Regions from separate parts of the Streptomyces sp. NPDC093094 genome, predicted to be linked through region 1. Evidence: predicted binding sites of a transcription regulator. Region 1 holds the regulator's gene; each other region holds the start of a gene.
The links. Region 1 encodes HrcA, which represses chaperone genes, less so after heat shock. Its sites were predicted from a motif close to TTNGCACTCNGNNNNNCNGAGTGCNAA; they were not measured.
Positions count from the first base shown of each region.

Region 2: a site for HrcA is predicted at 1,347-1,373, ahead of groL (chaperonin GroEL). Genes of this name have one in related genera too.
Region 3: a site for HrcA is predicted at 1,028-1,054, ahead of groES (co-chaperone GroES). Genes of this name have one in related genera too.

Region 1 covers NZ_JBIVOX010000002.1:221,099-223,361, reverse strand. Annotated here, with positions in the region: gene ACIQGV_RS03860 (MBL fold metallo-hydrolase) at 1-381, opposite strand, end outside; gene hrcA (heat-inducible transcriptional repressor HrcA) at 552-1,568, shown strand; gene dnaJ (molecular chaperone DnaJ) at 1,569-2,263, shown strand, end outside.
Region 2 covers NZ_JBIVOX010000012.1:114,857-117,119, reverse strand. Annotated here, with positions in the region: gene groL (chaperonin GroEL) at 1-1,183, opposite strand, end outside; gene ACIQGV_RS25640 (cold-shock protein) at 1,502-1,708, opposite strand; gene ACIQGV_RS25635 (MoaD/ThiS family protein) at 2,160-2,263, opposite strand, start outside.
Region 3 covers NZ_JBIVOX010000009.1:271,597-273,859, forward strand. Annotated here, with positions in the region: gene ACIQGV_RS21475 (polysaccharide deacetylase family protein) at 1-115, shown strand, start outside; gene ACIQGV_RS21480 (polysaccharide deacetylase family protein) at 112-924, shown strand; gene groES (co-chaperone GroES) at 1,201-1,509, shown strand; gene groL (chaperonin GroEL) at 1,635-2,263, shown strand, end outside.

The sequences.
Region 1 (2,263 bases):
GTCCGCCGCCTCGCGCGCCGCGCCCTCGTCCAGACCGTTGCCGACCGCGTCCGCCCGCAGCGCCTCACGCGCGTGTGCCCCCGTCAGGGCCCCGGCCGCGCCCACCGCGCCGAACACCTCCGCGCCGGGGAACGCCGCCGCGCCGAAGACATGGTCGAAGTGGGGATGGGTGAGCGCGAGATGAGTCACACCCGAGCCGGACAACCATTCCGCCCGCGTGCGCAGCGCGGCCCCCTCGCGCAGGCTCGAACCCGCGTCGATCAGCAGGGCGGCGCCGTCCCCGACGACCAGCCCGGCGGTGCAGTCCCACACGGGAAGACGGCACCGGCCGACCCCGGCCGCAAGCCGCTCCCACCCCAGGTCTTCCCAAGTCACCGTCATACGGCGACGCTAGCGGTGACCCCCGCTCACGGCACGGCGGCGAAGGACCTGTCTTGCCGGAGGCCCACCCGACGGCCGTACACTGGGCCGGTAAGGCTGGCACTCGTATGCGCAGAGTGCCAGGGGAGCGGCCGGACGGCCAGGGCGACCGAATTCTGGAGGTGTGCGCGATGCTCAGTGAACGAAGGCTCCAGGTGCTGCGCGCCATCGTCCAGGACTATGTCGGCACCGAGGAGCCGGTCGGCTCCAAGGCGCTCACCGAGCGGCACAGCCTGGGCGTCTCCCCGGCGACCGTGCGCAACGACATGGCGGCCCTGGAGGACGAGGGCTACATCGCGCAGCCGCACACCAGCGCCGGGCGGATCCCGACCGACAAGGGCTACCGGCTGTTCGTCGACAAGCTCGCCGAGGTCAAGCCGCTGACCGCGCCGGAGCGGCGTGCCATCCAGAACTTCCTCGACGGCGCCGTCGACCTCGACGACGTCGTGGCCCGCACCGTGCGGCTGCTCGCGCAGCTCACGCGGCAGGTCGCGGTCGTGCAGTACCCGTCGCTGACCCGGTCCACCGTGCGGCACGTGGAGCTGCTGTCGATGGCCCCGGCCCGGGTGATGCTGGTGCTGATCACCGACACCGGCCGGGTCGAGCAGCGGATGGTCGACTGCCCGGCGCCGTTCGGCGAGAACTCGCTGGCGGACCTGCGGGCGCGGCTGAACAGCCGGGTCGCGGGCCGGCGCTTCACGGATGTGCCGCAGCTGGTGCAGGATCTCCCCGAGGCGTTCGAACCGGAGGACCGCGGCACGGTGCACACGGTGCTCTCCACCCTCCTGGAGACGCTCGTCGAACAGACCGAGGAACGGCTGATGATCGGCGGCACCGCCAATCTCACCCGCTTCGGACATGACTTCCCCCTCACCATCCGTCCCGTCCTGGAGGCACTGGAGGAGCAGGTCGTGCTCCTCAAGCTCCTGGGCGAGGCGGGAGATTCGGGCATGACCGTGCGCATCGGTCACGAGAACGCCTATGAGGGACTCAACTCCACGTCGGTGGTCTCGGTGGGCTACGGTTCGGGCGGCGAGGCAGTCGCCAAGCTCGGCGTGGTCGGACCGACCCGCATGGATTACCCGGGAACGATGGGAGCGGTACGCGCAGTGGCACGTTACGTCGGACAGATCCTGGCGGAGTCGTAAGTGGCCACGGACTACTACGCCGTGCTCGGCGTGCGTCGCGACGCGTCGCAGGAAGAGATCAAGAAGGCCTTCCGGCGGCTCGCGCGCGAGCTGCACCCGGACGTCAACCCGGATCCGAAGACCCAGGAGCGGTTCAAGGAGATCAACGCCGCTTACGAGGTGCTGTCGGACCCGCAGAAGAAGCAGGTCTACGACCTCGGGGGCGACCCGCTCTCGCAGGCCGGCGGGGCCGGCGCGGGCGGCTTCGGCGCGGGTGGCTTCGGCAACTTCTCCGACATCATGGACGCGTTCTTCGGCACGGCGTCGCAGCGCGGGCCGCGCTCGCGCACCCGGCGCGGCCAGGACGCGATGATCCGGATCGACGTCGAGCTCGACGAGGCCGCGTTCGGCACGACCAAGGACATCCAGGTCGACACGGCCGTCGTCTGCAACACCTGCAACGGCGAGGGCGCCGCGCCGGGCACCTCCGCGCAGACCTGTGACATGTGCCGCGGCCGCGGTGAGGTCTCGCAGGTCACCCGGTCGTTCCTGGGCCAGGTCATGACCTCGCGGCCCTGCCCTCAGTGCCAGGGCTTCGGCACCGTCGTGCCGACGCCGTGCCCGGAGTGCGCGGGCGACGGCCGGGTCCGCTCCCGGCGCACCCTCACGGTGAAGATCCCGGCGGGTGTGGACAACGGCACGCGCATCCAGCTCGC
Region 2 (2,263 bases), on a different contig from region 1:
CGATGCGGTGCTTGCGCTCCTTGAGCTCCACCTCGGTGGCGGCACCGGCCTTGATGACGGCCACGCCGCCCGCGAGCTTGGCCAGGCGCTCCTGGAGCTTCTCGCGGTCGTAGTCGGAGTCGCTGTTCTCGATCTCGGCGCGGATCTGGTTCACGCGGCCGCCCACCTGCTCCGAGGAGCCGGCGCCGTCGACGATGGTGGTCTCGTCCTTGGTGATGACGACCTTGCGGGCGCGGCCCAGGAGGTCCAGGGTCGCGTTCTCCAGCTTGAGGCCGACCTCCTCGGAGATGACCTCGCCGCCCGTGAGGATGGCGATGTCGCCGAGCATGGCCTTGCGGCGGTCGCCGAAGCCCGGGGCCTTGACGGCCACGGAGCGGAAGGTGCCGCGGATCTTGTTGACGACCAGGGTCGACAGGGCCTCGCCCTCGACGTCCTCGGCGATGATCAGCAGCGGCTTGCCCGACTGCATGACCTTCTCCAGCAGCGGGAGCAGGTCCTTGACGGAGCCGATCTTGGAGTTGGCGATGAGGATGTAGGGGTCCTCGAGCGACGCCTCCATGCGCTCCATGTCGGTCGCGAAGTAGGCGGAGATGTAGCCCTTGTCGAAGCGCATGCCCTCGGTGAGCTCAAGCTCCAGACCGAAGGTCTGCGACTCCTCGACGGTGATGACGCCTTCCTTGCCGACCTTGTCCATCGCCTCGGCGATGAGCTCGCCGATCTGCGTGTCGGCGGCGGAGATGGAGGCGGTGGAGGCGATCTGCTCCTTGGTCTCGACCTCCTTGGCCTGGTCGAGCAGCGCACCGGAGACGGCCTCGACGGCCTTCTCGATACCGCGCTTCAGGGCCATCGGGTTGGCACCGGCGGCCACGTTGCGCAGGCCCTCGCGGACCAGCGCCTGGGCGAGGACGGTGGCGGTGGTCGTACCGTCGCCGGCGACGTCGTCCGTCTTCTTGGCGACTTCCTTGACCAGCTCGGCGCCGATCTTCTCGTACGGGTCCTCGAGCTCGATCTCCTTGGCGATGGAGACACCATCGTTGGTGATCGTGGGGGCGCCCCACTTCTTCTCGAGGACGACGTTGCGACCCTTGGGGCCGAGCGTCACCTTGACGGCGTCCGCGAGCTGGTTCATGCCGCGCTCGAGGCCGCGCCGCGCCTCCTCGTCGAACGCGATGATCTTGGCCATGTGAAGTGGTCCCTCCAGGACTGGGGGTGATTCCTTCGGACCGCGCCCGCGCCCGCGACGGACGGCTCGCGGGCCTCGTGGTTCCTTGCCCCACCCGGCCTGCGGGCCTCACCGACCCGGTCCTTCGTTGTCACTCTCACCTTCAGAGTGCTAACGCCAATGATTAGCACTCGCCCCCATCGAGTGCAAGCGGCTCTCGGGGATCGGGCGGGGCGCTCAGCCGGACGCGAACAGGTCCCGGACACGACGAAGGGCCCGCACCCCGGGAGGTGCGGGCCCTTCGAAGAAGAACGTCGCTGCAGTAAGTCGACGCGTGCCTCAGCTGGTCGCCAGACGGACCATGTCCGCCTGCGGCCCCTTCTGGCCCTGCGAGATCTCGAAATCGACCCGCTGGCCCTCTTCAAGGGTGCGGTACCCGTCCATCTGAATCGCGCTGTAGTGGACGAACACGTCCGCACCACCGTCGACCGCGATGAAGCCGTACCCCTTCTCCGCGTTGAACCACTTGACGGTGCCCTGAGCCATGCCTAACTCCCCTATTACTGGCCCTTGCACAGATCCACACTTCGCGGACCCGGGTCAGACCTCACCCCCCATTGGCCGGGGGCGTGCGCCGGAACGCGTCGACCGCGGCTGAATGTATCTGTCCAACTGCCGTCTGCAACAGGTCAATCGGACGAGAATTCAGGACGCGACCGGTCGGGAATCTGCCGAGAATTCACCCGAACCCCGGGCAAGTCGGGCCCGGCAAAGAGGGGCGAAAGGCTCAAATCCGCCACACACTTTGGCGACTTCCTATCGGTTCTCCACGCACTCCCTGGCGAAACTCATATGCGCCCGGCATGCGGAAGACGGCGGCTTCCCCAACCTTACCGCGCTCAACCATGCAGAATTGCCCCCTCCGCTTCTCTCGCAGAGGGGGCAATTCGATGAACTCTCGGTAACCGCCCTTACCGAAGGTAATGGGCGAGGGGGATCAGCCGCCCGCGACGGCCGGAATGATGGACACGCCGACGCCGTCCGGAGTCGCCGTCTGAAGCCCCTGCTCGAAGCGCACGTCGTCGTCGTTGACGTAGACGT
Region 3 (2,263 bases), on a different contig from region 1:
CCACTTCCGCGGCCGGGACGAATGGAAGGGCAGCATGCCCGACATGATCCGCCGGTTCCTGCAGAAGGTGACGGACGAGGGGTACGCGGTGGCACGCCTGGAGGACTACCTGTGAGGACGCTGGGGCTGGTCGCGGGCACGCTCGCCGCGGCCGCCCTGCTGACGGGCTGCTCCCGGTCCGCCGGCCCGGCCGAGCGGCTGGGCCCCGAGGCGGCCGGACGCGCGGGGGAGCGGACGGCCCATGCCGCGGGCGACTCCCGCGCGCCGCAGCCGCCGTACCGCAGATGGGGCCTCGTGGCGCCCCTCGCCGCCGCGCCCCGGCCCGCCGACCGCCCGGCGCACCCCGCCGGCCGGACGCTGCCGCCCGTCGTCGAACGGGTGCCGACCCGCGACAAGGTGGTCTTCCTGACCTACGACGACGGGGCCGAACGCGATCCGCGGTTCGTCGACCTCGTGCGGGAACTGCGGCTTCCCGTGAGCCTGTTCCTCACCGACAGCGTCGTCGGACCGGGCTACGCCCACTTCGCCCGGCTGCGCGCGGTCGGGGCGAGCGTGCAGAACCACACCCTCGACCACGCCGTCCTGCGCGGACTGCCGTACGCCGGACAGCGCGCGGAGATCTGCGGCCAGCGGGACAAGCTCCGCGCCCGCTTCGGTGTCCGCCCCCGGCTCCTGCGCCCGCCCTACGGCGCCCACGACGCCACCACGCTGCGGGCGGCCGCCGACTGCCAGATGGCCGCGGTCGTGCGCTGGAGCGTCTCCGTCGCCGGCGCCGGGGCCCCGGCGCGTCTCGTCCCCGGCGACATCGTCTCGCTGCCCTCCGGCGAGCTCGCCGCCCCGCCGCTGCGCGACCGCACGGTCGCCGTGCTGCGGCGGATCCAGCGGCAGGGACTGACGGTCGGACGGCTGGAGGACTACCTGTAGGAGCCCGTCCCGGCCGCCGTCCGATCGCGGGTCCGACTGCCGTCCCGGCTGCCGTCCCGGCTGCCGTCCCGACCGGCCGTCCGTACGCCGCGCCGCACGGCAATTGGCACTCCGCTTGACCGAGTGCTAATCGCGGTCATAGTCTCGGCCCTGGCACTCCCCACTGGAGAGTGCCAAACACGCGACGGGCAGGTCCGGCACCCGCGACGACGGATCGACCTGGTCGCCACCTCAGACAGTTAACCCCGTGAGATCTCCGAAGGGGGAGGTCGGATCGTGACGACCGCCAGCTCCAAGGTTGCCATCAAGCCGCTCGAGGACCGCATCGTGGTCCAGCCGCTCGACGCCGAGCAGACCACGGCCTCGGGCCTGGTCATTCCGGACACCGCCAAGGAGAAGCCCCAGGAGGGCGTCGTCCTGGCCGTGGGCCCGGGCCGCTTCGAGGACGGCAACCGTCTGCCGCTCGACGTTCAGGTCGGCGACGTCGTCCTGTACAGCAAGTACGGCGGCACCGAGGTGAAGTACAACAACGAGGAGTACCTCGTTCTCTCGGCTCGCGACGTTCTCGCGATCATCGAGAAGTAAGTCACCTCGCTTCCTGCGAAGCACCTTTGCTTTCCACTGCGCCCCTGGCCCCCGCGACCGACAAGTAGCAGGGCGCCCGGGGCGCAGTGTTTTACCCCAGACTTTCCGAGAGGGCTCCCGCTGCCATGGCGAAGATCCTGAAGTTCGACGAGGACGCCCGTCGCGCTCTCGAGCGCGGCGTCAACAAGCTTGCCGACACGGTCAAGGTGACGATCGGCCCCAAGGGCCGCAACGTCGTCATCGACAAGAAGTTCGGCGCTCCCACCATCACCAACGACGGTGTGACCATCGCCCGTGAGGTCGAGGTCGAGGACCCGTACGAGAACCTCGGCGCCCAGCTGGTGAAGGAGGTGGCGACCAAGACCAACGACATCGCGGGTGACGGTACGACCACCGCCACCGTGCTGGCCCAGGCGCTCGTCCGCGAGGGCCTGAAGAACGTCGCCGCCGGTGCCTCCCCGGCCGCCCTGAAGAAGGGCATCGACGCGGCCGTCGCCGCCGTCTCCGAGGACCTGCTCGCGACCGCCCGTCCGATCGACGAGAAGTCCGACATCGCCGCCGTGGCCGCGCTGTCCGCCCAGGACCAGCAGGTCGGCGAGCTCATCGCCGAGGCGATGGACAAGGTCGGCAAGGACGGTGTCATCACCGTCGAGGAGTCCAACACCTTCGGCCTGGAGCTGGACTTCACCGAGGGCATGGCCTTCGACAAGGGCTACCTGTCGCCGTACTTCGTGACGGACCAGGAGCGCATGGA